DNA from 3 places in the Pseudomonas promysalinigenes genome. Region 3 is predicted to be linked to each of the others. Evidence: predicted binding sites of a transcription regulator. Region 3 holds the regulator's gene; each other region holds the start of a gene.
The links. Region 3 encodes FliA, which starts transcription of late flagellar genes. Its sites were predicted from a motif close to CTAAAGTTTNNNNNNNNNNNGCCGNTAA; they were not measured.
Positions count from the first base shown of each region.

Region 1: HU725_RS11935 (methyl-accepting chemotaxis protein) is a predicted target of FliA. The motif match lies at 7,786-7,813, and genes of this name have one in related genera.
Region 2: HU725_RS23225 (methyl-accepting chemotaxis protein) is a predicted target of FliA. The motif match lies at 6,617-6,644, and genes of this name have one in related genera.

Region 1 is NZ_CP077094.1:2,636,188-2,646,373, reverse strand. Features, by position in the region: gene HU725_RS11970 (phosphatase PAP2 family protein) at 1-518, opposite strand, end outside; gene pmrG (lipopolysaccharide core heptose(II)-phosphate phosphatase PmrG) at 521-1,195, opposite strand; gene HU725_RS11960 (methyl-accepting chemotaxis protein) at 1,416-3,605, shown strand; gene HU725_RS11955 (DUF1289 domain-containing protein) at 3,670-3,870, shown strand; gene HU725_RS11950 (DUF2986 domain-containing protein) at 3,953-4,126, opposite strand; gene HU725_RS11945 (LysR substrate-binding domain-containing protein) at 4,295-5,188, shown strand; gene mtlD (bifunctional mannitol-1-phosphate dehydrogenase/phosphatase) at 5,207-7,372, opposite strand; gene HU725_RS11935 (methyl-accepting chemotaxis protein) at 7,881-9,506, shown strand; gene HU725_RS11930 (DUF3144 domain-containing protein) at 9,510-9,806, opposite strand; gene HU725_RS11925 (GGDEF domain-containing protein) at 9,891-10,186, opposite strand, start outside.
Region 2 is NZ_CP077094.1:4,383,714-4,393,899, reverse strand. Features, by position in the region: gene HU725_RS19980 (DUF4136 domain-containing protein) at 1-226, opposite strand, end outside; gene HU725_RS19975 (methyltransferase domain-containing protein) at 250-999, opposite strand; gene HU725_RS19970 (MazG-like family protein) at 996-1,301, opposite strand; gene HU725_RS19965 (MaoC family dehydratase) at 1,367-2,218, opposite strand; gene HU725_RS19960 (3-oxoacyl-ACP reductase) at 2,221-3,573, opposite strand; gene HU725_RS19955 (acetyl-CoA C-acetyltransferase) at 3,692-4,969, shown strand; gene HU725_RS19950 (AraC family transcriptional regulator) at 5,022-5,801, shown strand; gene HU725_RS23225 (methyl-accepting chemotaxis protein) at 5,860-6,588, opposite strand; partial or broken gene HU725_RS23220 (cache domain-containing sensor histidine kinase) at 6,718-7,647, opposite strand; gene cueR (Cu(I)-responsive transcriptional regulator) at 8,007-8,411, opposite strand; gene HU725_RS19935 (heavy metal translocating P-type ATPase) at 8,408-10,186, opposite strand, start outside.
Region 3 is NZ_CP077094.1:3,463,793-3,473,978, reverse strand. Features, by position in the region: gene flhF (flagellar biosynthesis GTPase FlhF) at 1-1,071, shown strand, start outside; gene fleN (flagellar synthesis regulator FleN) at 1,165-1,998, shown strand; gene fliA (RNA polymerase sigma factor FliA) at 1,995-2,735, shown strand; gene HU725_RS15865 (chemotaxis response regulator CheY) at 2,843-3,217, shown strand; gene HU725_RS15860 (protein phosphatase CheZ) at 3,237-4,025, shown strand; gene HU725_RS15855 (chemotaxis protein CheA) at 4,038-6,293, shown strand; gene HU725_RS15850 (protein-glutamate methylesterase/protein-glutamine glutaminase) at 6,341-7,459, shown strand; gene HU725_RS15845 (flagellar motor protein) at 7,459-8,199, shown strand; gene motD (flagellar motor protein MotD) at 8,202-9,059, shown strand; gene HU725_RS15835 (ParA family protein) at 9,214-10,005, shown strand; gene HU725_RS15830 (CheW domain-containing protein) at 10,002-10,186, shown strand, end outside.

The sequences.
Region 1 (10,186 bases), 830 kb from region 3:
TCGCCAGCCTTACTGAACCAGCGCAAGTTCTCGTACCATTCAACGCGCGCTTCGGCGCCGCCGTAGAGCGTAGTTTCCACCGGGCAGTACACGCCGGTATGGCTCTTGAGGTAATGAATCACGGTTGTGCTCAAAGCGAACGCGGCCACCACGAACAGAAAATCACGACGGTGCGCGCTGGTGAAGCGCAGAGCCGGGGTGACTCTGCTGGCATCCAGGCCGCGGGTGATCAATGCATCGGGATGCTTTGCCAGGCATGGCCCGATGAACGACAGCAGTGATCCGACGATTGCCGCTTCGCCAGTCCAGTTCGGCAGGATGCGTGGCCATTTATGCGTCAGTTTCTCGAACGCCGGGTCATGCAGCAGTGAAAACTGGCCGGTGGCGGGGTCGAGGAGCAGATTGCTGATCCAGCGATCCAGTTCGGTAAGATCGAACATCAAGAACACAACCGCTGCCAGCAGAAGTGGTACGACCAGGTTGTGGAAGTAAAACTTGGTTATCGATGATGCAGGCATGCCTAGCTCCCTGCGTGGCTGGTGAATGCTGGCCACTGATTGGCATTGAGCTGCCCGAGCAAGTGAGCTTTGCCATGGGTTGAACTGCTGACGAATAGGGTACTGGCATAGCCAGCAGAGCGTTCGCCACCGGCTACGCCAAACTTACGCTCCAGGTGGTCGATACAGCCGCTGTGGGTGACCAGCACCAGGTTATGCCCCTCTCTTTTATGAGCCAACACGGCATCGGCAAAGCTGCTGTCGCAGCGCGCCAGCCACTGTTGAGTTTCGACAGCTTTGCCGAAGGCGAACGAGGCGGTCTGCTGGGTGCGCGCTTCGGGGCTGGTGAAGATGTCGGCACCGACCAGGCCCAAATGGCGTATACCGTCACCGACCGTAGCAGAGGCCCGGCTGCCGTCCACGGTAATGCCGGCAGAGTCGCTCAGGCAGGCATGATTGGAGCGGTCGCAGCGTTCGGCATGGCGAACCAGAAGGATCATATCGCCGCTGTTCCAAGCGCTACGGATACCCTCGGGCAGGGCTTGCGAGCTACCCAGGTTGGTGACGCGGGAGGGCAAGCCATGCATGAGGCCCAGTGCGGACGCTGCCACCAGCATGGCAAGCAGCCAGATGATCGGCAGCTTGCGACTTTTAAGGTGCAGCCTGCGTAGGGGTAACGCGATTACATGTTCCAGCATGCTGTCACTCCAAGGATAAGGCTGGCAGCACCTTATCTTCGGTGTTGTGGCCCCTCAGTGAAGTGGGTGTGAAAATTATCTTGCCGGCAGGGGGCCCACTGACGGTGCATATCGAGCAATGCGCACCGAGTTGGTGCTCGAGCGTGGGGTCCAAGGACCGTTAATGCCAGATCGTTAGCTTGCATACGAGTTGGCGTACAAATTGCTATCACTTGGCCATATGATGTCGCATGTGGTGAATAAAATGTCGCTTTCAAGCCGTTCCATGCAGTTGTCTTCTAAAGAAAAACGTTGGTTGCCGTGGTTCGGTAGTGCGGGCAAGCTCAAGATGGCCTGGGCTTGCCGGCTCAACCGCACGCATTACCCAGTAATCGAACAGACCTTCGAGGCAATTGCACAGACCCGCGTAAAGTTGCTGCACAACTGGGCCAGTGAGCAGTGGGAGCACCTGGCAGAGCTGGCGCAGCAATTAGCGCAGAGCTCCACGCAGGCCGACCGCGCGCTACTAGTGGACAAGCTGGCCCAGGCTGAAGATTTTTCCGAGCTGTGTGTGGTGGACCTGACGGGTGATGTGATGGTGTCTACCTGGGATGGGCGCGGCAACTCGAAAAGCGCACAGCTTGATGCCTTGGCCGAAGGCTTGAAGGCGCCTTTCCTGCACGGGCCGTACAGCGACCCGTTGACGTTGCAAATCGGGCCGTCTTCCTCACGCTTTCACGATGAAGTCACGTTAATGTTCTATCAACCGATCCAACGCGGTGGTACCACCGTAGGCTGCCTTTGCGGCCGTGTGCCCAACGATGTGCTCGGCGATCTCATCCAGCGTGAAGCCGGGCATATATACGCCGAATCTGGCGACAACTATTTGTTCATGGCCCAAGCACGTTTTGACCCAACCATCGAGCCAGGCACTGCGTTGTCGCGCTCGCGTTTCGAGGATGGCACCTTCACCCATGGCGAGAACCTCAAGGGCGGCGTGCGTACTCCATGGAGTACGGTGCAGGTCCGCCGTCATACCGAGCTTGAGCTGCGCTTTACCGACCCATCGACTGGCCAATTGCACCCCGGCGTGCGGGAAACCATTCGCCATGGCGCCAACCTGTTCGTGACTTACCCAGGCTACTCGGACTATCGGCATGTGCCGGTGGTAGGCAAAGGCGTTACCTTCCAGCTGCCTGGCTCACCCGACCGCTGGGGCATGATGTGTGAAGCCGACCTTGAGGAGGTGTACCGCAGACGCTCGCTCAGTTACGGGCTGATGAAGCCCTATGTGGCGATTATGGCTGGCCTATTTGGCTGCAACTTTCTGGTTCAGCATTACGCCGGGCTGCCCCAGGGGTGGAACGATGCCATTGCGGCCCTGGGCATGCTCATCGCCACGCTGACATTCAGTGCTCTGGGGCCCAAACGCTTGGCTGCGCGGCTCAATGGCATGAGCGGTGTACTACGTACCATTGCCGAAGGTGAAGGTAATCTACGCCAGCGTCTGGATCCACAAGCCCTGGCCAATGATGAAACCGGCGATATGGCGCGTTGGATCAACAGTTTCATCGACCGCCTGGATGCGGTGGTCGGGCAAGTGGTGAAGGCTAGCCGCACAGTGGGGTCCACTAACCGGATGATGCTGGGCCGCAGCCATGAGGCGAGCATGACCTGCGCTGATGTCTGCGAGTCGCTGCACCAGATGATGATCATCATGGAAGAACAACTGGGCGAGTTACAGCAGGCTTCGGTCAGCGCCGAACAGATGAAACAAGCCATGGATGAGGTGGTCACCCGGGCCCGTGAGGACTTCCAGGCGGTGCAGGCCGGTACGCAGTCGATTCGCGATGTGGTCGCACAATCCTCAGCGAGCGTGCAGTCGCTGGACAACCGTATGGGCCAAATTGGGACTATCACCGGGTTGATCAGTGATATCACCCATCAGACCAACCTGCTGGCGCTCAACGCGGCCATAGAGGCCGCACGCGCTGGCGAGCACGGCCGGGGCTTCGCGGTGGTGGCCGACGAGGTGCGCAGCCTGGCGGCGCGGACATCGCGTGCGGCCGACGACATAAGGCACATGGTCGGTGGGCTGCAGGAAGAAACGCAGCAGGCTGTGAGCTACATGGAGCACGGGGTAAGCGATGTCGATCACAGCCTGCGCCTGGCTGAAGATGCGTCATCGGAGAACGTGCAATTGCACCAGGCGGTCGAGGCGATGTTCGCAATCATTCAGCAGTTGAATCGGCGCAGTGTGCAATACGGCAAGACCATCGAGCAGGTGAACCAGTCCTCCGACCAGATGCGCCAGACAACCGTGGTACTACAGAGCAGTGCAGAGACGGTGAGGGTCAATGCCGGTAAGTTGCAGAAGCTAGTGGGGCAGTTCGAGGTCAGCAGCGACAGTAGGCGCGCTGCTCTAGCATGAATGGCAAAGGGTATGGGTGCGGTCTCATTCAAGGTATGATCCGCGCCCGCAATCGGAGCCTGCCATGGCTAAAGACATCGAAAACCCCTGCGTTTCGCTTTGCCAGCTCAACAGCGAGCTGTGTGTGAGCTGTGGTCGCACCCGCGAAGAAATCCGTAAGTGGCGCGGCATGAAACGCCCGGAGAAAATGGCTACCGTGCAGCGAGCTGCCGCGCGAATGAAGGCCATTGCCAAAAAGACCGCCAAGCGTCAGGGCAGCGAGTGAATCTGCCGCGTTCGCTCAGGCCGTAAGCAATCGCTACAGGCGCAGGTTCACCTAGCAAGGGCAATCCAGGCATCCTTAGTAGCTAGCCTTGCTCGGCCAGGCTATCGGTGCCAGCCCCGTCAATGGTGTCGGCCTGCAGTTTCAGCCGGTCGGCCTTGCTGATGTATTTGGGTTTGTTGCTTTTGGGGGCCAGCTTGGCATTGGCCTTTTTCTGGTGAGCCTTGAGCAATTGTTTGAGTTTCTTCTGGCGGTTCATCGTCCATCTCTGACGTGCAGCAAAGGTCGCTGCATTGTACATCGTGGCTAGCCCCATTGGCCTTTGACCCGCATCCATAGGGCACCTCCGCAGGGGCAACAAGGCTGCTTCCAAACAGCCAGTGATAGCGGTAGCCTCGGCAGACCTTGGCCGATTGAAATCCTTACCATGCCTGCAGGCTTCCCTGGGTTGCCTTCACTCAATGCGCTGCGCGTGTTCGAAGTGGTGGCGCGTCAACTGAACTTTCGCCTCGCCGCAGAGGAACTGGGCGTTACGCAGGCAGCTGTGGCCCAGCAGGTGCGCGGCTTGGAGGCGAGCTTGCAAGTTCGCCTGTTCGAGCGCCTGCCACGGGGCGTAGGCTTGACCGATGCCGGGCGTAGCTATGCTGCGAGCATTCGTAGCGCGCTGGGGATGATCGACGACGCCACCCGTCTGCTGCGTCCGACGCCATCTCAGGTTACGGTCAGCGTGACGCCATCGTTTGCCTCCAAGTGGCTGATTCCACGGCTCGGTCACTTCGCCGAGGCCCATCCCGACATTGACTTGCGCTTACTGGCCACCGACCGACTCTCACATTTTCACACCGATGGCGTTGATATCGCCGTGCGGTACGGCCAACCGCCATTTGGTGGCGGGTTGAACGTCGAACGGTTGATGGACCAGAGCATCGTTGCAGTGGCCAGCCCAGGGTTGCTGGCTGAGCGGGGTAAGCCCGACACCTTCACCGCATTGCAGGGGTATGTGGCCCTGCATGACGGGCACGATTTCTGGCCAGCGTTCAGCGCGGCCTTATTCCCAGGCCACCCGCCAGCGACTGCGAAAACCGTGCGTTTCAACCAGACATCTTTGGCCATCGATGCCGCGCTCGGCGGGCAGGGCATCACCCTGGCCAGCTTGGCTTTCGTCAAGGCCGACATCGCGGCCGGCCGCTTGGTGCAGGTGTTTGCCCAGTGTCTGAGGCTGGACCAAGCCTTTTACCTCGTGTGGCCCCGCCGCATGCACGAGCCTCAAGCGCTGAGCACGGTCAGGGCGTGGCTCAGAGCCCAAGTAGCGGAAAACTGAGCCCGCCTCTGCAAGGCATCAAGGTTGCTGGTGATTGGGCGCACTGCGTTGTGCCACCGGCGCTGAAGGTGCTGCAGCCCACTGAGCGCTGTCGCGCTGCTGCAAACGATGGAAACTGTCGGCGATAATGTCGATGATCGACGCGTCCTCAACCGGATGCAGGCCAGGGTAGGGCTTGCCGTGGTAATCGCCATCATGGGTCAGCACCGCGTCGACCCGTTCGCCGCTGGCGTTGTACAACTGCTTCATGCGCTGGGCCTCGCGGTCCTTGGCCGAGTTGCAGCGCAACGCATAATGAATGGCCAGTGCCGCCCCCTGAGCCAGGGCGGGTGTGGCAATGCCGTGCTTTTTGGCCAAGTCGATGCTGCTGAAGATTCGCTCGTTACGCTGCAGTTTGCGCATCGGGTCACGCCCTACACGGGCGCACGGGTCTTTGAATGAGCGCTTGCAGCGCTCCAGAAAGACATCGGCAAACTGCGCAACGACTTCGGCCAAGTCTGGGTACTCGGCCACCAGCGTGGGCGCCACTTCATCGTGGATAAGGCGTTGCGCCAGGGCACTGACACGGTCATCACCCATACCCTGGCCGACCCAGGTGTACCCCAACAGGCTGGCGTACCAAGCGATGATTGCATGGGGGCCGTTCCACAATCGGTTCTTGATGATCTGAATCGGGGTGATGTCCTTGACGGTCTTCACCTGCCGCAGCCGCTCCAGCAGGTCGCCGCCGCGTTCGACATACAGTGGCATGTCCGGCTCGCTGTTGAACAGCACCAAATGCAGCTGGCTCATGGCATTGCTGGATTGGGCAAAGGGCCTGAAGCGGCTGATCAGGCGCTGATATTCAGCAGTTGGGCGCGCCGGCTCTTGCTCGTCCTCCAGGCTGTTCTGCAACATCTGCGACTTGATTCGCAATTGCCGAACCAGCGCATCATTGCTGATCTTGGACACGATGCGGCTGACCACTGTTTCGGCAAAATGCGTCTTGAGCAGCACCTGCCTGGCGATGTCTGGAGCGCAGAGCGCTGCCAACTGCGTTTGCACATGCCGCCGTACGAATGCTGCGCCGCCGATCTTGTTCAGCACGATCAGCAAGGTCAGTTCGCGGCCCCGCCGCTCGAAGCGTTGCAGCAAGCCCTTGGCAATTACCGCGGCCTGTTGCTGGATAGCTTGCTCAGGCAGGCTCAAGCCTATGATTTCCGAATCGTTGTACATCTGGATGACCGCCTGCTCATCATCCATGTCGATCATGCGCACATTTTCGATGGTCTGGTCGAACGCGCTGGCCCCATAGCGCACGCTGTAACTGCCGAATGCGGTAATGGTCTCCCGGAGCATGGGCGAGCGGGTCGCTGCGATGATCTCGCAAGGCCGCGTGTAGCCGTCCCAGTGGGCAAATACCTGAGTGAGATAGCCGCCGCCAATAGCACCGAAACCATGAATCCCCACCCGGAACTGATTGAACGAGGTGGGGAAAGGCTCGGCCAGTTCTGGCATACCCAGGTCGGGCACGCACTCGCTCAGGTCGGCAAGAAACGCGTGCATGCTGCGGTAGGCCTTGAGTGCGCCTGCCTTGACCTCAGGTGCGGGTGGTTTGATGTCTTCGATCAGAATTGCCTGGCCTTCGGCGCGGATAGCCGAGAGCAGCCCGTTTTCCGAGTCCTCGACCATGAAACATTGCTCTGGCGCGCAATTGAGTGCCCGCGCCGCTTGCAGGAATATCTCTGGGTGAGGTTTACCTTGGCTGACTTCATCGCCACAGACGGTGATGTCGAAGTACTTGAGCACGTTGGCATTGATCAAGTATTCCTCGGCGATCGCGCGGCGGCTGGAGGTGGCCACGGCCATGGTCAGGCCGGATTTGCGCAGCCGCTCGAGCACTTCCAGCAAACCTGCCTTGATCGGTACGCCATGATTGCGCACATGCTCAAGTTCCAGCTCATCGGCGCGCTGACGAATCTGTGCGTACGGGAAATCTTCGCCGTTGTGGGCCTTGGCGAGGGCTTCGGCTTTCTTCGCACTCAAACCCAGCGAACCGATGAGCGTCTGCTCACTTAGCGCCCGGCCAAAGATTTCCAGTGAGGCCTGTTTGAGCGTCTTGAACCGCAGGCGCTCGGTGTCGAACATCGTGCCATCCATATCGAAGATGGCGCTGAGAATTTTTTTACCCTGAAACAAGATCATTGGCTGTCGCCCCTTTTAGGTTGGCAGGAAACCGTACGTCTTCGGTGAATGAATGACGTGTGAATGCACGCACTGCAGCGTGGCCAGTCAGGTAGGGGGTAGGCGGTCGACAGGGGGGCGCTGGGGCGCTACCCAGAGGTAGGGCGCAACGGCGCGGGGAGTGCAGAGGAGGATGGCGATCTTTGAAGCAAGGCGGGTGATGGCGTTGGCTTTGAATTCACGCCCACTGGCTGCCGAAGGGGTGGCGGACAATGGGCGCACATAGCGATGGATACGTGTGATTCCGAGCATAAGGTAAGGGTTTTCCTTCTCTGGTGACTGACGTTCCTTTTTTACCCTTGCACGTATGGGCACGCTGATGCAAGGCGTAAGCAAGATTCGTTCGTTTATCGAACACAAGCACCTGCCATGCCCTCAAGCATGCGTCAGCCTCTCCGATAGCTGCTCACCCACCGTCGAAATTTCGACCCAACGTGGTGACAACCAGCACTGAAGGAGTACTGCTTGCATGTTTGCCAACCTGAAAATTCGTACCGGAATGGCCTGGGTGCTGTTGCTGTTCAGCATGACCTTGTTGTTTTCAACCGTCAGTGCTTGGCGTGCGGCGCTGGGCAGCGACGCGCAGATAAACGAGCTGGACCAGACCGCTCATCAATCTGACCGGTTGAACAACGCCCTGTTGATGGCGATTCGTTCCAGTGCCAACGTCTCTTCAGGATTCATCGAGCAACTAGGTGACCATGACGAAAGTGCGAACAAGCGGATGGCACTTTCGGTCGAGTTGCTAGGCAAGAGCCAGGGCCTGGTGGATGAATTTGTAGAAAACATGCGTGATCCGGCCCTGCGCAAGCTGGCAATGGAGCTGCAGGCGACGTTCGGCGAGTACGCTAAGGCCGTGGCTGGCCAACGCGAAGCCACCCGTCAACGCTCGCTGGACGCGTACTTTAAGGTCAACATCGATGCCGGAAACGCCATGGGTCGGCTGCAGGCACTGCGCCAGCAGTTGGTGGCTGCGCTGGGCGATCGCGGCCAGCAGATCATGCAGGAGTCCGACCGCCGCCTGGCGCGCGCGCAACTGCTGAGCCTGGGGTTGCTGGCGGTGACCTTAATGCTCGCGGCGCTGTGCTGGGCGTTCATCGCCAAACGGGTATTGCACCCGCTGCGTGAGGCTGGGTTGCATTTCCAACGAATTGCCGGCGGCGACCTCAGCGTGCCGGTCCAGGTGCATCAACGCAACGAGATCGGGCAATTGTTCCATGAGCTGCAGCGCATGCAGCAGAGTCAGCGTGAAACGCTGGGCAGTATCAGCGACTGCACCCGGCAACTGTCCGACGCAGCGCATGCCTTGAACAGCGTTACCGAGCAAAGCGCAGAAAACCTTCGGCAACAGGGTCAGGAGCTGGAACAGGCTGCCACCGCCGTCACTGAAATGACCACAGCCGTAGAGGAGGTGGCGCGTAACGCTGTCACCACTTCCCAAGCTACCCAGCAATCCAATCAGTTGGCGCAAAGAAGTCGCCAGCAAGTCAGCGAGAACATCGATGGTACCCAGGCCATGACCGACGAGATCCAGACCAGCAGTGCCCATCTGGAGCAGTTGGTCGGGCAGGTGCGGGATATTGGCAAGGTCCTGGAAGTGATCCGTTCTGTATCCGAACAGACGAATCTGCTGGCGCTGAACGCGGCCATCGAGGCGGCCCGTGCCGGAGACGCCGGGCGCGGCTTTGCCGTGGTGGCCGACGAAGTGCGCACCCTCGCTTACCGTACCCAAGCCTCGACCCAGGAAATCGAACAGATGATCGGCCGCGTGCAGCAGGGCACCGAAGCGGCAGTGGCCTCGATGCAGACCAGTACCCGCCGCGCCCAGTCAACGCTTGAAGTGAGCCTGGCCTCGGGCCAAGCGCTGGAAGGCATCTACAGTGCTATCAGTGAAATCAACGAGCGCAACCTGGTGATTGCCAGTGCAGCGGAAGAACAGGCGCAAGTGGCCCGTGAAGTTGACCGCAACCTGTTGAATATCCGCGAGTTGTCCGGGCATTCGGCGCAAGGCGCGCAGCAGACACGCCAGGCCAGCCAGGCGTTGTCCGGGCTGGTCGGGGAAATGACGGCGTTGGTGGGGCGGTTCCGGGTTTGACGTTCAGCGCTGTTTGCCAAGGACGTAGTGGTCGAACTGATCGATGTACTCGTCGACGTTGTCCTCAAGCATCATGCGGTACTGGTCGCTGAAGTACTTGACGATTTCCTCGCGTGCAGCAGCCATTTCAGCGCCGGACTTGAAGTTACGGGCGCTGATCCAGGCGCTGAAACGGCTGGCGGCAAACGTCATCGAGGCGCTGACCTTGCCGACGTCGGCAAGGGTATCGATCTGCTGATTGGCCAGGTCGATATGCGCATCGGCGCGGTCGTAGAATGCCTGGTCGGTGGCTTGGGTCATGACGATTTACCTGTGTGGGCGTGTGTTGCGGGCGCAAAGCATGCCACAGCAGATCGCCCGTGCGCAGCCGTTGCCGGCAAAGCCCTACCTTGGGAAAGACCTGCGCCGCTTGTTGCGGTACATGTCGCTATCGGCGCAGTTGAGCAACGCGTCGATGCTGTCGCCGTCGGCCGGGTAGCAGGCCACCCCAATGCTGCAGGACGGCATGGGCAGTGAATCGGGCTCGCTGGCCAGCGGGGCTGCCATGGCAGCGAGGATCTGCGCCGTCTTCTCGGGCACCGTGCCGGCATGCACACCGCACAGTAATACGGTGAATTCGTCGCCCCCCATACGCGCCACCGTGTCCTGAGGCCCGACACACCCCTCCAGCCGCCGGGCGA
Region 2 (10,186 bases), 920 kb from region 3:
GGTCTGCCTGAGCAGTGCCGTTGGGCAACTGACCATTACGCCAGCTCCAGCTGCGATAGCGCCCGTAGTCGCGCGGCGCCGCCGGATAGGCGCTGGCATCGAAGGTGCTGGCCGCCTGTGCAGGTGCAGGGGGCAGCGGGCGGCTGCTGGCCACGTAGGGGTTAGTGCCCTGGCAGCCAGCCAGGGCTAGGGGCAGCAGGGCCAGGCACAACAGACGGTACGGCATGTATCCCTCCGGCAGGGGTGCAGTCAGCAGGGCCGGCACATCCAGTGCAGGTAGCGGCCAAGGCCGGCGAAGCTGGGGTGACGGCGGTGAGCCAGTTCCATTTCCAGCAGATCGGGCAATGGGGCTTTTTCCTGAAATTCTCTAGGCATGTAGTCGTGGAAAACACGCACGCCACTTTCGGTTTCAATGCGCCACATGCCTTCAAGTTGCGCCTTGAGCTCGCGCGGATCAAGCGGTTTTTGCGGGGTCAGGCTCTGCTTTTCACCTTCCAGGCGGTTGCTGCGCAATTTGCGCAGGTGGCCCTTGAGCAAGTTGCGATAGACCAATGCATCGCGGTTGTAGAAGGCCAGCGACAGCCAGCCTGCCGGGGCGGTTAGCTGATGCAGCACCGGCAGGATGCTTTGCGGTTCGGCCAGCCATTCCAGGACGGCGTGGCACAGCACCAGGTCATACGGCTGGTGCAGTTGGTCAGGCAGCGCTTGCCAGGGTGCCTGGATGAAGGTGGCGGGCTGGCCCGCCTCGGCGAAACGTTCCCTGGCCCCTTCGAGCATCGGTGTGGCGGGCTCGGCGAGCGTTACATGGTGCCCACGCTGGGCCAGCCACAAGGCCATGTGGCCCAGCCCCGCGCCAACGTCCAGAACCCGCAGCGGCCGATCGGGCAGCGCCTCGGCCAGGTCCGCTTGCAGCACCGCCAGGCGTATCGCGCCCTTGTTGCCGCCGTAGATTTTCTGGGCAAAGCGCGTGGCCAGTTCATCGAAGTGACGGTCATTCATCGGGCAAAGCGCCTTTCGCTGTCGGCAAGCTTGGCCTGCACCACCTGCTCCATATCCAGCCCCAGCTCACTGCACAACAGCAACAGATAGAGCACCACGTCGCCCACTTCCTGGCCTGCGTGGGCCAGCTGGTCGGCAGGCAATTGCCGGGATTGCTCCTCGCTAAGCCACTGGAAGATTTCCACCAGTTCTGCCATTTCAACGCTGGCGGCCATGGCCAGGTTCTTCGGGCTATGAAAGCCGCGCCAGTCGTTGTTGTCGCGAATCCGGTGCAGGCGTTGGGTCAGTTCTTGCAAATTCATCGGTGCTCTCCTAAGGCTGCATAGCTTCTGCCCAGGCCCGATGCAAAGCAAGTACGAACAAGGCGTTACAGCACGGCCCAGCGCCCGACCATGTGCAGCAATCCACCCTGACCGTCCAGCCGCAACTCCCCTGCGGGCCCCGCCTCGCTGGCACTGAGGATGACTTCCGAAGGCAGGCGCACCGGCTTGCGGAACGCTACTTCGAAGCGGTAACCGCTGGTGGGGATGTGCGTGCGCAAGGCTGCCAATGCCATGGCGCTGCTCCACATACCGTGAGCGATGGCCTTGGGGAAGCCAAACAGCCGTGCGCTGATGGCGCTCAGATGGATCGGGTTGTAGTCACCACAGACCATGGCGTAGCGCCGGCCTATATCGGTGTCGGCGTACCAACGGGTCATCTGGGGCAGGGCGCTTGGGGCATGCTCCTGGCTATCTTCTGCCTGGCCATCGAGCTTCAGGCCGCGCACCAACATGCGGCTGGTCTCGCGCCACAGCAGCCCGAGGCCATCCTCGGCCTCGGTGACAAGGTCGAAGGTGCCGCCCTTGGCGTGGGCCTGTAGGTTATCGGCATACACCGCAAAACGCAGCTCGTCGATGCCACCCAGCGGGCGCAGCACGTCGATACGGTTGTGCAAATGGACAAGCCCGAGCAAAGGGAAAGGGAAGTCGTGGCTGGTGAGCAATTGCAATTGCAGGGTGAACGCCATCACGTGGGGGTAGGTGGCAGGCAAACGGCCTTCATCGGTGAAGTGGCAGAGCCTGCGGTAGGCTTCAAGGTTGCCGGGCTGTACGTGGATCAGGCTGCGCAGGCCGCCAGTGGGCAGGGCATGGCCACTGATCTTGCGTTTGCTGGCCGCGCGCAGGTAGAGGCTGGCGCGTGAGTCTGGGCTGTGCAGGTCCTGCCATTGCCGGCTCATGTTCAAGCCCCCATCAAAGCTTGGCCGCAAACGCGCAGCACTTGGCCGTTGACCGCGCCGGAGCCTGGCTGGCTGAGCCAGGCGATGGCTTCGGCGACGTCCTGCGGGCGCCCACCCTGGCCCAGTGAGCTCAGGCGCCGCCCGGCCTCGCGCAGGCCAATGGGCATGGCTGCGGTCATGTGGGTTTCGATGAAACCCGGCGCCACGGCATTGATACTGCTGCCGTGCTCGGCGAGCTTGGCGGCCCAGGCTTGCGCAAAACCGATCAGGCCGGCCTTGCTCGCGGCATAGTTTGCCTGGCCGCGGTTGCCGGCGATGCCGCTGACCGACGCCAGCAGGGTGATCCGCGCGTTATCGCCCAACGCGCCTGCGTCATGCAAAGCCTTGGTTAGCAGTTGCGGGGCCTTGAGGTTAACCGCCATCACCGCATCCCAGTACTCCGGGGTCATGTTGGCGAGGGTCTTGTCGCGGGTGATGCCAGCATTGTGCACCACGATATCGATGCCCTCGGGCAGCGCTTCGAGCAGCCTGGCAGGCGCATCGCTGGCGCAGATGTCCAGCCCCAGGGCCTTGCCGCCAAGGCGAGCGGCCAGTGCATCGAGTTCCTGCTGTGCTTGCGGCACATCCAGCAGCATTACCTGAGCACCATCACGTGCCAGGGTTTGCGCGATGGCGGCGCCGATGCCCCGTGCCGCGCCAGTGACCAGGGCGCGGCGGCCACCGAGGGGGCGGGTCCAGTCTTCGACCTGGGCAGTGCAGGCCTGCAGGTGCAACACCTGGCCCGAAATGAAAGCACTTTTGGGCGACAGGAAGAAGCGCAGCGCACCCTCCAGTTGCTCATCCGCGCCTTCGTCCACATACAACAATTGCGCGGTGGCGCCGTTGCGCAGTTCTTTGGCCAGCGAGCGGCTGAACCCCTCGAGGGCACGCTGCGCGACACTGGCAAGCGGGTCGTCGAGGGTCTGTGGAGCGCGCCCGAGAATTACCACATGAGCACAAGCGGCAAGGCTGCGCAGCAATGGCTGGAAGAACTCGCGCAACTGCTTGAGCTGGTCGCTGTCGGACAAATGGCTGGCGTCGAACACCACGGCCTTGAGCTTGGGCCCAAGCCCGGCGACCCATTGCGGTGACTGCAGGCCTTGGCCATTGAAGCTGTAGAGGGTGTCGGTCAGTCGCGGGGCAATGGCTTCGACTTGCTTTGCCAAGGGGCCGCCACCTAGCACCAGCGCGCCTTCAACCGGGCGCAGGCGGCCTGCCTGCCAGCGCTCCAGCGGCGCCGGGCTCGGCAGGCCAAGGGCATCTACCAGGCGACGCCCGAGGTTGGAGTTGGCAAAGCCGAGATAGCGATCGCTCATGTGCGGGTCTCCCTGAAGGCAAGCTTGCAAGTGTGGACCAACTTTATGCCAAGGTCGTTCGAATGCGGCAAAAACACCTAGGCTGTACGGATCGAATGGTTAACGGAGGACTATACGCATGAGCTCAACTCGTCGGGTCGCGATCCTGGGCGGCAATCGTATTCCCTTCGCCCGCTCCAATGGCGTTTACGCCAACGCCAGCAACCAGGCGATGCTGACTGCGGCCCTGGAGGGCCTGATCGAGCGTTATCGCTTGCACGGGCTGCAATTGGGGGAAGTGGTGGCGGGGGCTGTGCTCAAGCATTCGCGGGATATGAACTTGACCCGCGAATGCGTACTCGGCTCCCGTCTGTCGGCGCAGACGCCTGCCTACGATCTCCAGCAAGCCTGCGGTACTGGCCTGGAGGCTGCGCTGCTGGTGGCCAACAAGATTGCCCTCGGGCAGATCGACAGTGGCATTGCCGGCGGCGTGGATACCACGTCCGATGCACCGATCGGGGTCAATGAAGGGCTTCGGCGTATCCTCTTGCAGGCTAACCGTGGCAAAACCTTGGCCGAGCGACTCAAGCCGTTTCTGCAAATACGGGCGAGCCATCTCAAACCTGAGCTGCCGCGTAACGGCGAGCCGCGCACCGGGCTGTCGATGGGCGAGCACTGCGAGCGCATGGCGCAAACCTGGGGCATCGACCGCGCCGAGCAGGACGCACTGACGTTGCACAGCCATCGGCACCTGGCGGCCTCCTACAACGAAGGTTGGCAAGATGACCTGCTGACGCCTTTTTTGGGCTTGGCCCGTGACAACAATCTGCGTACCGATCTGACCCTTGAGCAACTGGCCAGGCTCAAGCCATCCTTCGACCGCAGCGGCCTGGGCACATTGACGCCCGGCAACTCCACGCCACTGACCGATGGTGCTTCGATGGTGCTGCTGGGTAGCGAGCAGTGGGCTCAAGAGCAGGGCCTGCCAGTGCTGGCGTATCTGGTCGATGGCCAAACCGCTGCCGTGGATTTCGTCACAGGCCAAGAGGGGCTGCTGATGGCGCCGGTGTACGCGGTGCCGCGGCTGCTGGCGCGTAATGGCCTGACCTTGCAGGACTTCGATTACTACGAAATCCATGAAGCCTTCGCCGCTCAGGTGCTATGCACCCTCAAAGCCTGGGAGGATGCCCAATACTGCCGTGACCGGTTAGGGCTGGATGCGCCCTTGGGGCGCATCGATCGCAGCAAGCTCAACGTCAAGGGCAGTTCATTGGCGGCAGGGCACCCCTTCGCAGCGACTGGCGGGCGGATTCTGGCCAACCTGGCGAAGTTGCTGGCCAAGGCCGGTAAAGGCCGCGGGCTGATTTCCATTTGTGCAGCGGGCGGGCAGGGGGTGACGGTTATCGTCGAGCGGTGAGGCGAAGGCGATCTCTGATAGGCTTGGCTGCTCGGCACTACAAGAATTGGCTATGCAGTTGATCGGACATCCTCGCGCTATTCCAGCCTTGGGACACTTGCCCCGGCCTGTCTATGCGCGTGTCGAAAGCCTTCACGCCGGTTCCTATGCGACGCGACACAGCCATGATTGGGTCCAGTTCTGTTATGCGATCAGCGGCGTACTGGGGGTTTATACCAACGGTGGCAATTATTTCGCTCCGCCGCAGTGGGGCGTCTGGATACCCGCTGGTGTGGAGCACGATGTGGTGGCATCCGGGCAGGCTGAGATGCGTAGTTTGTACATCCGTCGTGATGCGTGCCAATGGGCGCCGGGGCACTGTCGGGTACTGGAAGTGACGCCCTTGGCCCGTGAGCTGATCAAGCAGTTCTGCCTGATGCCGGTCGAGTACCCTGAAGGCGATAGCGCCGAAGGGCGCCTGGTCAGCGTATTGCTGGACCAGCTGCGCACGTTACCGGAGGTTGGGTTCTCTGTGCCTTTGCCGAGCCATCCAGGCCTGCAGGCGTTGTGTAACAGCCTGATCGCCGAGCCGGACAAGGCGCATACCTTGCAACGATGGGCGGCGAAATTAGGGTGCTCGGAAAAGACCTTGATGCGTTTGTTTCAGCGCCAAACCGGCCTGAGTTTTCGCAACTGGCGCCAGCGGATGCGTTTGTTGTCATCGCTTGCGTTGCTGGAGGCGGGGCAAAGCGTGACCGACGCGGCGCTGGGCTGTGGCTATGATTCGACCTCTGCCTACATCGCGGCCTTCAAGCAATTGTTTGGAGCGACGCCGGGAGAACTGAAGTTTTGATGTAGACCGCCCCGGCCCTTTCGCGGGTAAACCCGCGAAAGGGCCGGGGCATCGGTACTCAGGTGCGGAAGCGGCGTACCAGGGCATCCAGTTCATTGGACAGCCCGGCAAGGCTCTCGGAGTCCTGGCGCGCTGCCTGGGCCAACTCAGCTACCAACTGCGCGTCGCCATGAATCTGGCTGATGTGCCGGTTGATGTCCTCGGCCACCTGGTGCTGTTCTTCGGCTGCCGTAGCGATCTGCGTGTTCATGTCGCGGATGATGTCTACCGACTCGCGAATTTGCCCGAAGCTGTCACGGGCCATACCGATGCGGCTGACCGACTGCTGCGACACCTCCAGGCTGGCATGCATCTGCCCAGCCACTTCTGCCGTGCGGCTGGCCAGGTTGCCCAACAAGCCATCGATTTCGGCGGTCGAGTCAGCGGTGCGTTTGGCCAGCGCCCTAACTTCATCGGCCACCACGGCAAAACCACGGCCCTGTTCACCCGCGCGGGCCGCCTCGATGGCGGCGTTCAGCGCCAGCAGGTTGGTTTGCTCGGCAATCGAGCGAATGGTGCCGAGGATGGACTGAATGGCGTTACTGTCGCGCTCCAGTTGCTGGATCGACTGGGCCGACTGCTCGATCTCTTGGCTGAGGCGGTCCACGCTGCTGACTGCCGCGTCAATCTGTTGCTGCCCTTCACGGGCCTGCTGCTGACCGCTATCGGCCGATTGCGCAGCCTGGCTGCACGAACGGGCCACTTCGTTGGCGGTTGCGACCATCTCGTGGAATGCAGTGGAGACCATGTCCACGGCTTCTCGCTGGCGCCCAGCGGCCTCGGCCATGTCGCTGGAAACCTGGGTCGAGCTGGTGGAGGTGCTGAGGATCTTGCTGGCGGCTGAGCCGATGTGCTGGATCAGGCTACGGATGGCGCCAAGGAACTGGTTGAACCAGTTCGCCAGTTGCGCAGTTTCGTCGCGCCCACGCACGTCGAGGTTGCGGGTCAGGTCGCCTTCGCCTTGGGCAATGTCTTCCAGGCCGCTGGTGACGCTGTTGATCGGGCGCACGATCAGTTTGGCGAACGCCGCGCCCAGCACGGCGAACACGGCTGCCAGCACCAGCGCGATAGCCCCGATCAGCCAGGTCAGGCGTGTGGTGGTCTGCATCACTTCGCTTTGCTGGATCAGGCCGATGAAGGTCCAGCCCAGTTTCTCGTCCGGGTAGACGTTGGCCATGTAGCGCTCACCGTTGATCTGCACCTCGACCAGACCTTTGCCGGCCTTGGCCAGCTCGGCATAGCCATCACCGAAGCTGCCCAGCTGCTTGAAGTTGTGGCTGGCATCGCGGGGGTCGACCATGACATTGCCGTTGCTTTCCACCAGCATCAGGTACCCGCTTTCACCCAGCTTGATCTGTTTCACGATCTCGGTCAGGCCCTTGAGCGAAACATCGATGTTGACCACCCCGCCTGGGTTGCCCAGCTGGTTGGGTACGGCGCGTACGGTGCTGATCAGCACTGCATCGTCGGCAGCCCAGTAGTAGGCGCCAGTACGTACGGTCTTGCCGGGGTTGGCCATGGCCTGCTGATACCACGGGCGCTGGCGCGGGTCGTAGTTGACGAACTTCTGCCCGGCTGGCCAGCACACATAGCCGCCGTCACTCACGCCGTAGGAAACATAGGCATAGCCTGGGTGAGACTCTGCCAGACGGGTGAAGAAGTCCATGAGCTGCTGATCCTGTTCACCCAGTTCGTTGGACGGGGTGGCGCTCATGTACTTGTTCAGGTTGGTGCCGGTGGCCGCCACCATCGGCTGCGAGGCCAGGTAGGCGACATTCTGGTCGATGCCCTGGAAGAAAATGTTCATCGCATTGCTGACCTGACGGATTTCCCGGCTGCTGCTGTCGAGGAAACCGTCGCGGGCTTCGCCGCGCAGGTTGAGGACCACCAGGGTGGCTACGAGGACGATGGGCAAGCCCGCGATCACCGCGAAGGCCCAAGTCAGTTTTTGTTTGATGTTCATCGACGCTCCCGGGGTTTTGTTTTTTGCACGCGAGGCAGGTAGCAACTACATCGGCAGCACCCAGGGAAAAATTAGGCCAGACGCCCGTATTTATTGGGCGAAGTCGCATTTGACGACGATTCGGTCGGCGGCAGGCTAATATGGCATACCAAACAATTATGACGCTGTCGCCTCTCCATGCCGTGAAGTGCGAACCAAGCTCCTCAATGGCAGCAGCCCGCGTTTTTGGCCAGGTCCTTGAGAATGGGGCAATCCGGTCGATCGTCTCCCTGGCAGTGGGCAACCAGGTCCCCCAGCGTGTCACGCAGACTCTCCAGCTCCTCGATGCGCCGGTTCAGCTCATCGATGTGACGCATTGCCAGAGCCTTGACATCGGCACTGGCGCGCCCGCGGTCCTGCCACAGAGTCAGCAACTTGCCCACTTCATCCAAAGAAAACCCCAGGTCGCGGGAGCGCTTGATGAACGCCAGGCTATGCAGGTCTTCGGCGTGGTAAACGCGGTAGCCGCTGTCACTGCGCGTGGCCGGTTTGAGTAAACCAATGGCCTCGTAATAGCGGATCATCTTAGTGCTGAGCCCGCTGCGGCGGGCCGCCTGGCCAATGTTCATTGGGCCTCCTCGGCTCTGCTGGTGGGTGCCCAGGTTTTCAACCACAGGGCATTGCTGACCACGCTGACGCTGGACAGCGCCATCGCAGCCCCGGCCATGACCGGGTTGAGGTAACCCAGTGCGGCCAAGGGGATGCCGATCAGGTTGTAGATGAAGGCCCAGAATAGGTTCTGACGGATTTTCGCGTAGGTCTTGCGGCTGATTTCCAGCGCAGCAGGGACCAGCCGCGGGTCACCCCGCATCAGCGTGATGCCCGCAGCCTGCATGGCCACGTCAGTACCACCGCCCATGGCGATGCCGATGTCGGCAGCGGCCAGGGCCGGGGCATCGTTGATACCGTCGCCGACCATGGCCACCACCCCGTCCTTTTTCAGCGCAGCTACGGTGGCGGTCTTATCGGCCGGTAGCATTTGGGCGTGCACATCATCGATACCGAGGGCGTCAGCCACCGCCTTGGCGCTGCCGTGGTTGTCGCCGGTCAACAAGTGGCTGCTGATATGGCGGGCGTGCAGTGCAGCGATGGCTTGCTCGGCGCCGGGCTTGAGGCTGTCGCCGAACGCCAGCAGGCCGAGTACGCGTGGCGCCTCACCCTGCTCAATCAGCCAGGACAGCGTGCGCCCCTCGGCTTCCCAGGCTTGTGCCTTGCTCGCCAACTCGCCAGGTTGTAGGCCGCTTTCATCGAGCAGGCGGCGGTTGCCAAGCGCCAACGCGTGGCCCCGTACGAAACCGGCAATGCCGCGGCCGGAGAGTGAGAGGCTATCGCTCACTTCAGGCACGTCCAGGCCCTGCTCGGTGCAAACAGCCAGCACCGCCTTGGCCAGGGGGTGTTCGCTGCCCCGCTGCAGGGCGCCGGCCAGGCGCATGAATTCGGCGTGGTCGATCCCCTGCGCCTGGCTGTGAACGACCCGCGGGCTGCCGGAGGTGAGAGTCCCGGTCTTGTCGAACACCACGCGGTTGACTGCATGGGCGCGTTCCAGCGCTTCGGCATCCTTGATCAGAATGCCGTGGCGCGCCGCGACGCCCGTTCCGGCCATGATCGCAGCCGGCGTGGCCAGGCCCAGGGCACAGGGGCAAGCGATCACCAGTACGGCGACAGCATTGATCAACGCCGTCTCCACCGGCGCGCCGGCCAGCCACCAGCCGATTAAGGTGATTACTGCCAGCACCAGCACCGCAGGGACGAACACTTGGCTGACCCGGTCGACCAGCTTCTGGATCGGTGCTTTGGCCGCTTGTGCGTCTTCAACCAGGCGGATGATGCGGGCCAGCACGGTCTGCGCGCCTAGCGCCTCGGTGCGAATCAGCAGCCGGCCTTCGCCGTTGATGGCTCCGCCAGTGACGCGGTCGCCGGGTTGTTTGGCCACCGGTAGGCTCTCGCCACTGATCAGCGCTTCGTCAGCGTGGCTGCTGCCTTCTTCGACGGTACCGTCGACCGGGAAGCGCTCGCCGGGTTTGACCAGCACCCGATCGTCCAGGCGCAGCGCGCTGATCGCAACTTCCTCTTCGTGGCCATCAACCACCCGCAAGGCGCGTTCCGGGCGCAATGCCTCCAGCGCGCGGATGGCACTGGCGGTCTGGCGCTTGGCGCGGCTTTCAAGGTACTTGCCCAGCAATACCAGGGCTATCACCACCGCCGACGCTTCGAAATACAGGTGCGGGGCCGTGCCGACCGGGGCCGTGGCCCACTGGTATAGGCTCAGGCCGTAACCTGCGCTGGTGCCTAAGGCCACTAGCAGATCCATGTTGCCAGCACCGGCGCGCACAGCTTTATAGGC
Region 3 (10,186 bases):
AACCGCGCCGAGGCCAGCGAAGGTAATCGCCAATTGTTCGCCGGCCAGTCCTTGACCGCTGCCGAGCCTTTGATCGAGCCGCACGTCGACGTGCCGCCACCAGCCCCGGCTGCGACGCAGCCGGCAGTCGACCCGCGCCTTTTCGATGCCATGCGTTCGGAGCTGTCTGGGCTGCGCGAGCTGCTGGAAGTGCAACTCGGTTCGCTGGCCTGGAACCAGCTGCAGGGCAGCAAGCCGGCCCAGGCCAACCTCTGGCGCCGCCTGCAACGCATCGGCCTGTCTGGCCCCATCGCCCGCGAGCTGCTCGAGCTGACCAATGGGATCGAAGAGCCCCGCCAGGCCTGGCGCATGCTGCTGGCGCACCTGGCGCGGATGATTGCCGTGCCGCAGGTCGAACCGATCGAGGAGGGTGGCGTCATCGCCATGGTAGGCCCGGCCGGCATGGGTAAAACCACTACCTTGGCCAAGCTGGCGGCGCGCTATGTGCTCAAGTACGGCCCGCAGAGCCTGGCGCTGGTGAGCATGGACAGTTTCCGCATCGGGGCTCAGGAACAACTTAAAACGTTGGGCCGCATCCTCAATGTGCCGGTCACCTACGTCGACCCGGGGCAGTCACTGGCCGCAGCGCTGGAGCCGCTGTTGCGCAAGCGTGTGGTGCTGATCGATACCGCCGGCCTGCAGGCCAGCGACCCGGCCCTGCGCATGCAGTTGGAAACCCTGGCTGGCCGTGGCATTGCTGCCAGGAACTACCTGGTACTGGCCACCACCAGTCAAAAGCAGGTGCTCACCGCTGCCTACCACAGCTACAAACGCTGCGGCCTGGCCGGCTGCATCCTGACCAAACTCGATGAAACGGCGAGCCTCGGCGACGTGCTGAGCCTGGCCATCAGTCATGAACTGCCCGTGGCCTACTTAACCGACGGCCCGCGTATTCCTGACGATCTGCACTTGCCGCGCCCGCACCAGTTGGTGACCCGCGCGGTCAATGTGCAGTTGCAGGACGAGCCCAGCGAGGAGGCTATGGCCGACATGTTCGCTGATCTCTACCACAATCCGCGGCGCGCGGGTTGAGGATGAAACGTATGCAAAGTACCTACATTTCGGGGGCTCAAGTGCTGCCCCGCGTGTGGCTTGGGACCAAGCGAAACAAGGTAAACAATAAACATGGGTAGCATGCATCCCGTACAGGTGATCGCCGTCACCGGTGGTAAAGGTGGCGTCGGCAAAACTAACGTTTCAGTGAACCTGTCTCTGGCGCTGGCCGAGCTCGGCCGCCGGGTGATGCTGCTGGACGCCGACCTAGGCCTTGCCAACGTCGACGTGCTGCTGGGCCTCACCCCGAAACGCACCCTGGCCGATGTCATCGAAGGGCGCTGCGAGCTGCGTGATGTGATTTTGCAGGGGCCTGGCGGTGTGCGCATCGTGCCCGCTGCCTCCGGCACCCAGAGCATGGTGCATCTGGCGCCGGCTCAGCATGCCGGGCTGATTCAGGCCTTCAGCGAGGTTGGCGACAACCTCGATGTGCTGGTGATCGACACTGCTGCAGGGATTGGTGACTCGGTAGTCAGCTTCGTCCGCGCCGCCCAGGAAGTGCTGCTGGTGGTGTGCGACGAGCCGACCTCGATCACCGACGCCTATGCACTGATCAAGCTGCTCAATCGCGACTACGGCATGAACCGCTTCCGGGTTTTGGCCAACATGGCGCAGAGCCCGCAGGAAGGGCGCAACCTGTTCGCCAAGTTGACCAAGGTCACCGACCGCTTCCTTGACGTAGCCCTACAATACGTGGGCGCCGTGCCTTACGACGAAAGCGTGCGCAAGGCGGTGCAGAAGCAACGCGCGGTTTACGAGGCCTTCCCTCGCTCCAAGTGCGCCCTGGCATTCAAAGCCATTGCGCAGAAGGTCGACAGCTGGCCGCTGCCAGCCAACCCGCGCGGGCACCTCGAGTTCTTCGTCGAGCGTTTGGTGCAGCCCACCAGTGCAGGGCCCGTGTTATGAATGCCAGCGGCTTCAAGATGTACAGCAAGGCGTCCAAGGATGCCCAGTTCGAACTGGTCGAGCGCTACGCGCCACTGGTCAAGCGCATTGCCTACCACTTGCTGGCAAGGCTGCCTGCCAGCGTCCAGGTCGAGGACCTGATCCAGGCCGGCATGATCGGGCTGCTGGAAGTGGCGAACAAGTACGACGCCAGCAAGGGGGCGAGCTTCGAAACCTACGCGGGTATTCGCATCCGCGGGGCGATGCTCGATGAGGTCCGCAAGGGCGATTGGGCACCCCGTTCGGTGCACCGTAATACGCGCATGGTCAGTGATGCGATGCGTGCCGTGGAAGCAAGAACTGGCCGTGACGCTAAAGATCATGAAGTTGCTGCCGAACTCCAATTGAGTCTCGATGATTACTACGGGATTTTGAACGATACCTTGGGAAGCCGGCTGTTCAGCTTCGACGACCTGTTGCAGGACGGCGAGCATGAAGGGCTGCACGAGGACGGCGCCAGTGGCCAGATCGAGCCGTCGCGCGACCTTGAAGACGAGCGCTTCCAGGCTGCCTTGACCGATGCGATCGCCAACCTGCCGGAGCGTGAGCGGCTGGTGTTGGCGCTGTACTACGACGAAGAGCTGAACCTTAAGGAAATTGGCGAGGTACTGGGGGTCAGCGAGTCGCGTGTCAGCCAGTTGCACAGCCAATGCGCCGCGCGCCTGCGCAGCCGCCTGGGGGAATGGCGGGCGCGTTGAGCCAAGGTATCGTTGCAGTCGTTTCCACGTTGTACCGAATTAGATGAATACGCGTGCTCGGGGCCGAGCGCGTTTGAGACTGCTTGGAGGTCTACTTGAACAAAGACATGAAAATCCTCATCGTTGACGACTTCTCGACGATGCGGCGGATCATTAAGAACCTGTTGCGTGATCTGGGCTTCACCAACACCGATGAAGCCGATGACGGCACCACCGCGCTGCCGATGCTCGAAAGCGGCCATTACGACTTTCTGGTGACGGACTGGAACATGCCAGGTATGTCCGGCATCGACCTGCTGCGCAAAGTCCGGGCCCATGACCGCCTGAAAACCATGCCGGTGCTGATGGTGACCGCTGAAGCCAAGCGCGACCAGATCATCGAAGCGGCGCAGGCCGGCGTAAATGGTTACGTGGTCAAGCCGTTCACCGCCCAGGTGCTCAAAGAAAAGATCGAGAAGATCTTCGAACGCGTCAACGGCTGAGACACCTCAGGGGGGCGCCATGGAATCAAAACAGTCGTCTTTGGGGGAGTTCGAATCGACCCTGAAGAAGCATGCCCAGGAATTGGTCGAGAGCCTGGAACGGGGCCGTTTCGGCGAGGCGGTGCAGCTGATCCATCAGCTCAACCAGACCCGCGATCGTGGCCTTTATCAGGAGGTCGGCAAGCTCACGCGTGAACTGCACAGCGCGATCGTCAGCTTCCAGATCGACCCGCGCATGCCGCAAGCCGAAGAAGTTTCGCAGATTACCGATGCCACCGAGCGCCTGTCCTATGTCGTCAAGCTGACCGAGGGCGCGGCCAACCGCACCATGGACCTGGTGGAGGAGAGCACCCCGGTGCTCAACGACCTGGCCAGCGAGGCTCAGAGCCTGAGCCTGGATTGGCAGCGCTTCATGCGCCGCGAAGTCGCCGCGCCTGAGTTCCGAGAGCTGGTCAAACGCGTCGACAGTTTCCTGACGCATAGCACCGAGGGTAACCGCAAAGTCGCAGGCCACCTGAACGACATTCTGCTGGCCCAGGACTATCAGGACCTGACCGGCCAGGTGATCAAGCGGGTGACGGCGCTGGTGACCGAAGTGGAAAGCAACCTGCTCAAGCTCGTGCTGATGGCCAGTCAGGTCGACCGGTTTGCTGGTATCGAACATGACCACCAGCAGCTTCGTGCTGAAAAAGATCAAGAAAAACATCCAACTCGGGGTGAAGGTCCGCAGATTCATGCCGATAAGCGTGAAGACGTGGTGTCCGGTCAGGACGACGTCGACGATTTGCTGTCCAGCCTGGGTTTTTAAGGAGCACGTTTAATGAGCTTCGGCGCCGATGAAGAAATCCTTCAGGATTTCCTGGTAGAAGCCGGCGAAATTCTTGAGCAACTGTCCGAGCAACTGGTCGAGCTGGAAAGCCGGCCTGACGATGCTGACCTGCTCAATGCAATTTTTCGCGGTTTCCACACTGTAAAAGGGGGCGCCGGCTTCCTTCAGCTGAACGAGCTGGTGGAGTGCTGCCATATCGCGGAGAACGTGTTCGATATCCTGCGCAAGGGTGAGCGCCGGGTCGACGCGGAACTGATGGATGTGGTGCTCGAAGCACTGGATACGGTCAACAGCATGTTCGGCCAAGTGCGTGAGCGCACCGAGGTGACACCGGCCACACCCGAACTGTTGGCAGCCTTGTCGCGCCTGGCCGAACCTGCCAGCGCCGATGCCCCTGCCAGCGCCGATGCCCCTGCCAGCGCCGATGCCCCTGCCGCGCCGGTGCCACAAGCAGCGCCCGAGCCCGAGCCTGCGGCCAGCGAAGCGGACATCACCGACACCGAGTTCGAACAGCTGCTCGACTCGCTCGACGCGGTGAAAGCCGAAGCTGCCGCCTTCGACGCACAGATGCAGGGCGAGACCTTGAGCAACTCGGGTGACGACATCACCGATGCCGAGTTCGAATCGCTGCTTGACCAGTTGCATGGTAAGGGCCAGTTCTCGCCAGAAGTTACCGCTACGCAATCGGTAGTCGTCGCCACGCAACCTGCGAGCGATGAGATCACCGACGAAGAATTCGAATCGTTGCTGGACCAGCTGCATGGCAAGGGCACCTTCCAGGCCGATGCCTTGCCAGCCGCCAGCGCTGGGGCACAGACCGCCAGTGCCGCCGCCGCTGGCGATGAGATCACCGAGCATGAGTTCGAAGCCCTGCTCGACCAACTGCACGGCAAGGGTAAGTTCACCGGCGAAACGGCTGCTGCCCAGGCACCTGCTGCGGTGGCTGCACCGGTTGCGCCCAAGGCGGCCAGCAAGCCGGTCGCCAAGCCTGCCCCAGCTGCGCCTGCCGAGGCCAAGCCTGCAGCTGCCGCGCCAGCTCGCTCCCCGGCACCGGTTGCAGATAAGCCTGCCAGCGAGGCGGAAACCACCGTGCGCGTCGATACCGCGCGCCTGGACGAAATCATGAACATGGTCGGCGAACTGGTGCTGGTGCGTAACCGCCTGGTGCGCCTGGGCCTGAACAGCGGCGACGAGGCCATGTCCAAGGCCGTGTCCAACCTCGATGTGGTCACTGCCGATTTGCAGACTGCGGTGATGAAGACCCGCATGCAGCCGATCAAGAAGGTCTTCGGCCGCTTCCCGCGCCTGGTCCGTGACTTGGCGCGGCAGCTTAAGAAAGAAATCAACCTTGAGCTGGTCGGCGAAGAAACCGACCTGGACAAAAACCTTGTCGAGGCCCTGGCCGACCCGCTGGTGCACTTGGTGCGCAACGCCGTCGACCATGGCGTCGAGATGCCGGACGAGAGGGAAGCTGCCGGCAAACCGCGTACCGGCCATGTGGTGTTGTCGGCCGAGCAGGAAGGTGACCACATCCTGTTGTCGATTTCCGACGACGGCAAGGGCATGGACCCGAATATCCTGCGCGCCAAGGCCGTGGAAAAAGGCCTGATGGACAAGGACGCGGCCGATCGCCTGAGCGAGTCGGACTGCTACAACCTGATCTTCGCCCCAGGCTTCTCGACCAAGACCGAGATTTCCGACGTGTCCGGCCGTGGCGTGGGCATGGACGTGGTGAAGACCAAGATCTCCCAGCTCAATGGCTCGATCAACATCTACTCGGCCAAGGGCCAGGGTTCGAAGATCGTCATCAAGGTGCCGTTGACCCTGGCGATCATGCCGACCTTGATGGTGATGCTGGGCAATCAGGCGTTCGCCTTCCCCCTGGTCAACGTCAACGAAATCTTCCACCTCGACCTTTCGCGCACCAACGTGGTGGACGGCCAGGAAGTGGTGATCGTGCGCGACAAGGCGCTGCCGCTGTTCTACCTCAAGCGCTGGCTGGTCCAAGGGCAGGTGCACGAGGAGCAGCACGAAGGCCATGTGGTGATTCTGTCGGTCGGTACCCAGCGCATCGGCTTTGTGGTCGACCAGCTGGTGGGCCAGGAAGAAGTGGTGATCAAGCCCCTGGGCAAGATGCTGCAGGGCACCCCGGGCATGTCTGGCGCCACCATCACTGGCGACGGCCGCATCGCGCTGATTCTTGACGTGCCGAGCATGCTCAAGCGTTACGCGGCACGGCGTATCTGATTTTCGGCGGAGCACCCTGGCCGGGTGCCCCGCCTAATGGAGTGTTTATGGCAGTCAAGGTCCTGGTGGTGGATGATTCCGGTTTCTTCCGCCGCCGCGTTTCGGAAATCCTCTCGGCGGACCCGACGATCCAGGTGGTCGGCACTGCGACCAACGGCAAAGAAGCGATCGACCAGGCACTGGCGCTCAAACCCGATGTCATCACCATGGACTACGAAATGCCCATGATGGATGGCATCACCGCCGTGCGGCATATCATGCAGCGCTGCCCCACGCCGGTGTTGATGTTTTCTTCGCTGACTCACGAAGGCGCGCGCGTCACCCTCGACGCGCTGGATGCCGGTGCGGTGGATTACCTGCCGAAGAACTTCGAAGACATCTCGCGCAATCCAGAGAAGGTCAAGCAGATGCTGTGCGAAAAGGTGCATACCATTTCGCGCAGCAACCGCCGTTTTGGCAGCTACGCAAGCCAAGCCCCAGCGGTCGCCGTGACATCTGCCAGTGCTCCGGCGCCGGCCAGCGTAGCGCCAGTGCGCAGCGCCATACCCGCCCGTGCCCCGGCACCAGCTCCTGCTGCGGCGCATACCCCAGCGCCCAAGCGCAAGCCTTACAAACTGGTGGCGATCGGTACCTCCACCGGTGGCCCGGTGGCGCTGCAGCGCGTGCTGACTCAGTTGCCTGCTAACTTCCCGGCGCCCATCGTGCTGATCCAGCACATGCCTGCAGCGTTCACCAAGGCCTTCGCCGAACGCCTGGACAAGCTGTGCAAGATCAGTGTCAAGGAAGCTGAGGATGGCGACATGCTGCGCCCTGGGCTGGCGCTGCTGGCCCCAGGTGGCAAACAGATGATGATCGATGGCCGTGGCGCGGTGAAGATCTTGCCTGGCGACGAACGCCTGAACTACAAGCCGTGTGTGGATATCACCTTCGGCTCGGCGGCCAAGTCCTATGGCGACAAGGTGTTGTCGGTGGTGCTTACCGGCATGGGTGCCGATGGCCGTGAGGGTGCCCGCCTGCTAAAGCAGGGCGGCAGCACCGTATGGGCTCAGGATGAGGCCAGCTGTGTGATCTACGGTATGCCCATGGCGATCGTCAAAGCCAACCTCGCCGATGCCGTGTACAGCCTGGACGAGATCGGCAAACACCTGGTCGAGGCGTGCGTCTGATGGACGTGCTGAGCCTGATTGGGCTGATTCTGGCCTTCGTCGCCATCGTCGGCGGCAACTTCCTCGAAGGCGGCCATGTCGGTGCCTTGCTCAATGGCCCGGCCGGGCTGATCGTACTTGGCGGTACACTGGCGGCGGCTTTGTTGCAGTCACCGCTGCCGGCGTTCAAGCGAGCGCTGCAGATATTGCGCTGGATTTTTTTTCCGCCGCGGGTCGACCTGGCTAGCGGCATCGACCGCGTGGTCAACTGGAGCCTGACGGCGCGCAAGGAAGGCCTGCTCGGCCTGGAAGGCGTGGCCGATGCCGAACCGGACCCCTATGCCCGCAAGGGCTTGCAACTGCTAGTCGATGGCGCCGAGCCTGAATCGATCCGTAGCATCCTTGAAGTCGACTTTCTGACTCAGGAGAGCCGCGATATACAGGCCGCCAAGGTGTTCGAGAGCATGGGCGGTTACGCGCCGACCATCGGCATCATCGGGGCGGTGATGGGCCTGATTCACGTGATGGGCAACCTGGCCGATCCTTCACAGCTGGGCAATGGTATCGCCGTGGCGTTCGTCGCGACCATTTACGGGGTGGCCAGTGCCAACCTGATCTTGCTGCCGATCGCCAACAAGCTCAAAGCCATCGTTTTGCGCCAGTCGCGTTATCGCGAAATGCTGCTCGAAGGCTTGCTGTCGATAGCCGAGGGTGAGAACCCGCGCTCGATCGAGCTGAAGCTGCAAGGCTTCATGGAGTAGCCATGCGCCGTCGCCGTCATACCGAGGAACATGAAAACCACGAACGCTGGCTGGTGTCGTATGCCGACTTCATCACCTTGCTGTTCGCCTTCTTCGTGGTCATGTACTCGATTTCCTCGATCAACGAAGGTAAGTACAAGGTCATATCCCAAGCGCTGCTTGGGGTGTTCAACGACCCCGAGCGAAGCATGAAGCCGATCCCGATCGGTGATGAGCAGCCGCTGAGCGTGAAACCGGCACAGCCATTGATCAAGGACAGCGAGCAGACCGATGCCGGGTTGGCGCAGACCAGCGTCGACCCGCTTAAGGCGATCAGCGAGGATGTGCGCGATGCCTTTGGCGACCTGATCAAGTCCGACCAGATGACCGTGCGTGGCAACGAGTTGTGGGTGGAGATCGAACTCAACTCCTCATTGCTGTTCGGCAGCGGCGATGCGATGCCCAGCGACCAGGCGTTCGACATCATCGAGAAGGTCGGCAACATCCTCAAACCGTTCGCCAACCCGGTGCATGTCGAGGGCTTTACCGACAACCTGCCGATCCGCACGGCGCAGTACCCGACCAACTGGGAGCTGTCAGCGGCGAGGGCGGCGAGTATCGTGCGGTTGTTGGCCATGCAGGGGGTCAACCCCGCGCGCATGGCCTCGGTGGGGTACGGCGAATACCAGCCGGTAGCCAGCAACGACACTGCTGAGGGGCGAGCGCGTAACCGCCGCGTGGTCCTGGTGATCTCCCGCAACCTTGAAGTGCGCCGCAGCCTGACCGGCTCGGGCACTGCCAATGCCACCCCGGATGCAGCGCTTCGCCGTGCTGGCACACAAAGTGCACCGCCAGCCCCAGCCGCGACGACGCGCCCGTGAGCCGTCAAATCTCTGTCATAGCAAACCAATTGGGGGCAGTTGTCTTGTTAGATTCATCGAAGCCTGCGCGATCATTGCGCGAGCGGGTTCATCGAGACGTCGAGCCGGTGCTTTCACAGGGGCCCTGCAACGCCTTTCAGACAAGAGTGGTGCCATGAGAGTCTGGGCAGTAGCCAATCAAAAAGGTGGCGTGGGCAAGACCACGACGACCATCGCCCTGGCCGGCCTGCTGGCCGAGGCCGGCAAGCGCGTGGTCGTCGTCGATCTCGACCCGCATGGCTCGATGACCAGCTATTTCGGGCACAACCCGGACGCGCTGGAGCACAGCTGTTTCGACCTGTTCCAGCACAAAGGCAGCGTTCCTGAAGGCCTGCCGGGGCAGTTGCTGTTGTCGACCAGCGATGAACGTATTTCGTTGTTGCCCTCTAGCACCGCGCTGGCTGTGCTGGAGCGCCAGTCGCCGGGGCAGAGTGGCCTGGGCCTGGTGATCGCCAAGAGTCTGGCGCAGTTGTGGCAGGATTTCGACTTCGCGTTGATCGACAGCCCGCCCTTGCTTGGCGTGTTGATGGTCAATGCCTTGGCGGCCAGCCAGCAGTTGGTGATTCCGGTGCAAACCGAGTTTCTCGCGGTCAAGGGCTTGGAGCGCATGATCGGCACCTTGGCCATGGTCAACCGCTCGCGCAAACAAGCGTTGCCCTACCAGATCGTGCCGACCCTGTTTGATCGCCGTACCCAGGCCTCGCTGGGCACGTTGAAGGTGCTTCGCGATACCTATGAGCAGCAAGTCTGGCAGGGTTACATCCCGGTCGACACGCGTCTGCGCGATGCCAGCCGCAATGGCGTCACGCCTTCGCAGTTCGACAACAAGAGCCGTGGTGTGATTGCCTACCGAGCACTGCTCAAGCATATGCTCACCTACAAGCCGGCCGCGCAGGTGGTTTCATGACTCTACTGGTTGGCACCAAGCCGCAAATGGCCCTGCAGTCCTACCTTGATGGGCTGTTGCAGGAGGCCACCGAGGCAGAGCAAGGCCTCGAACTGCCAGCGCTGGCCGAAGCGAGCCGCGCCGATGACGAATTTGCCGCAGCGGTGCGTGAAGAGCAGGCACGTGATGCCCGCCAGGCACC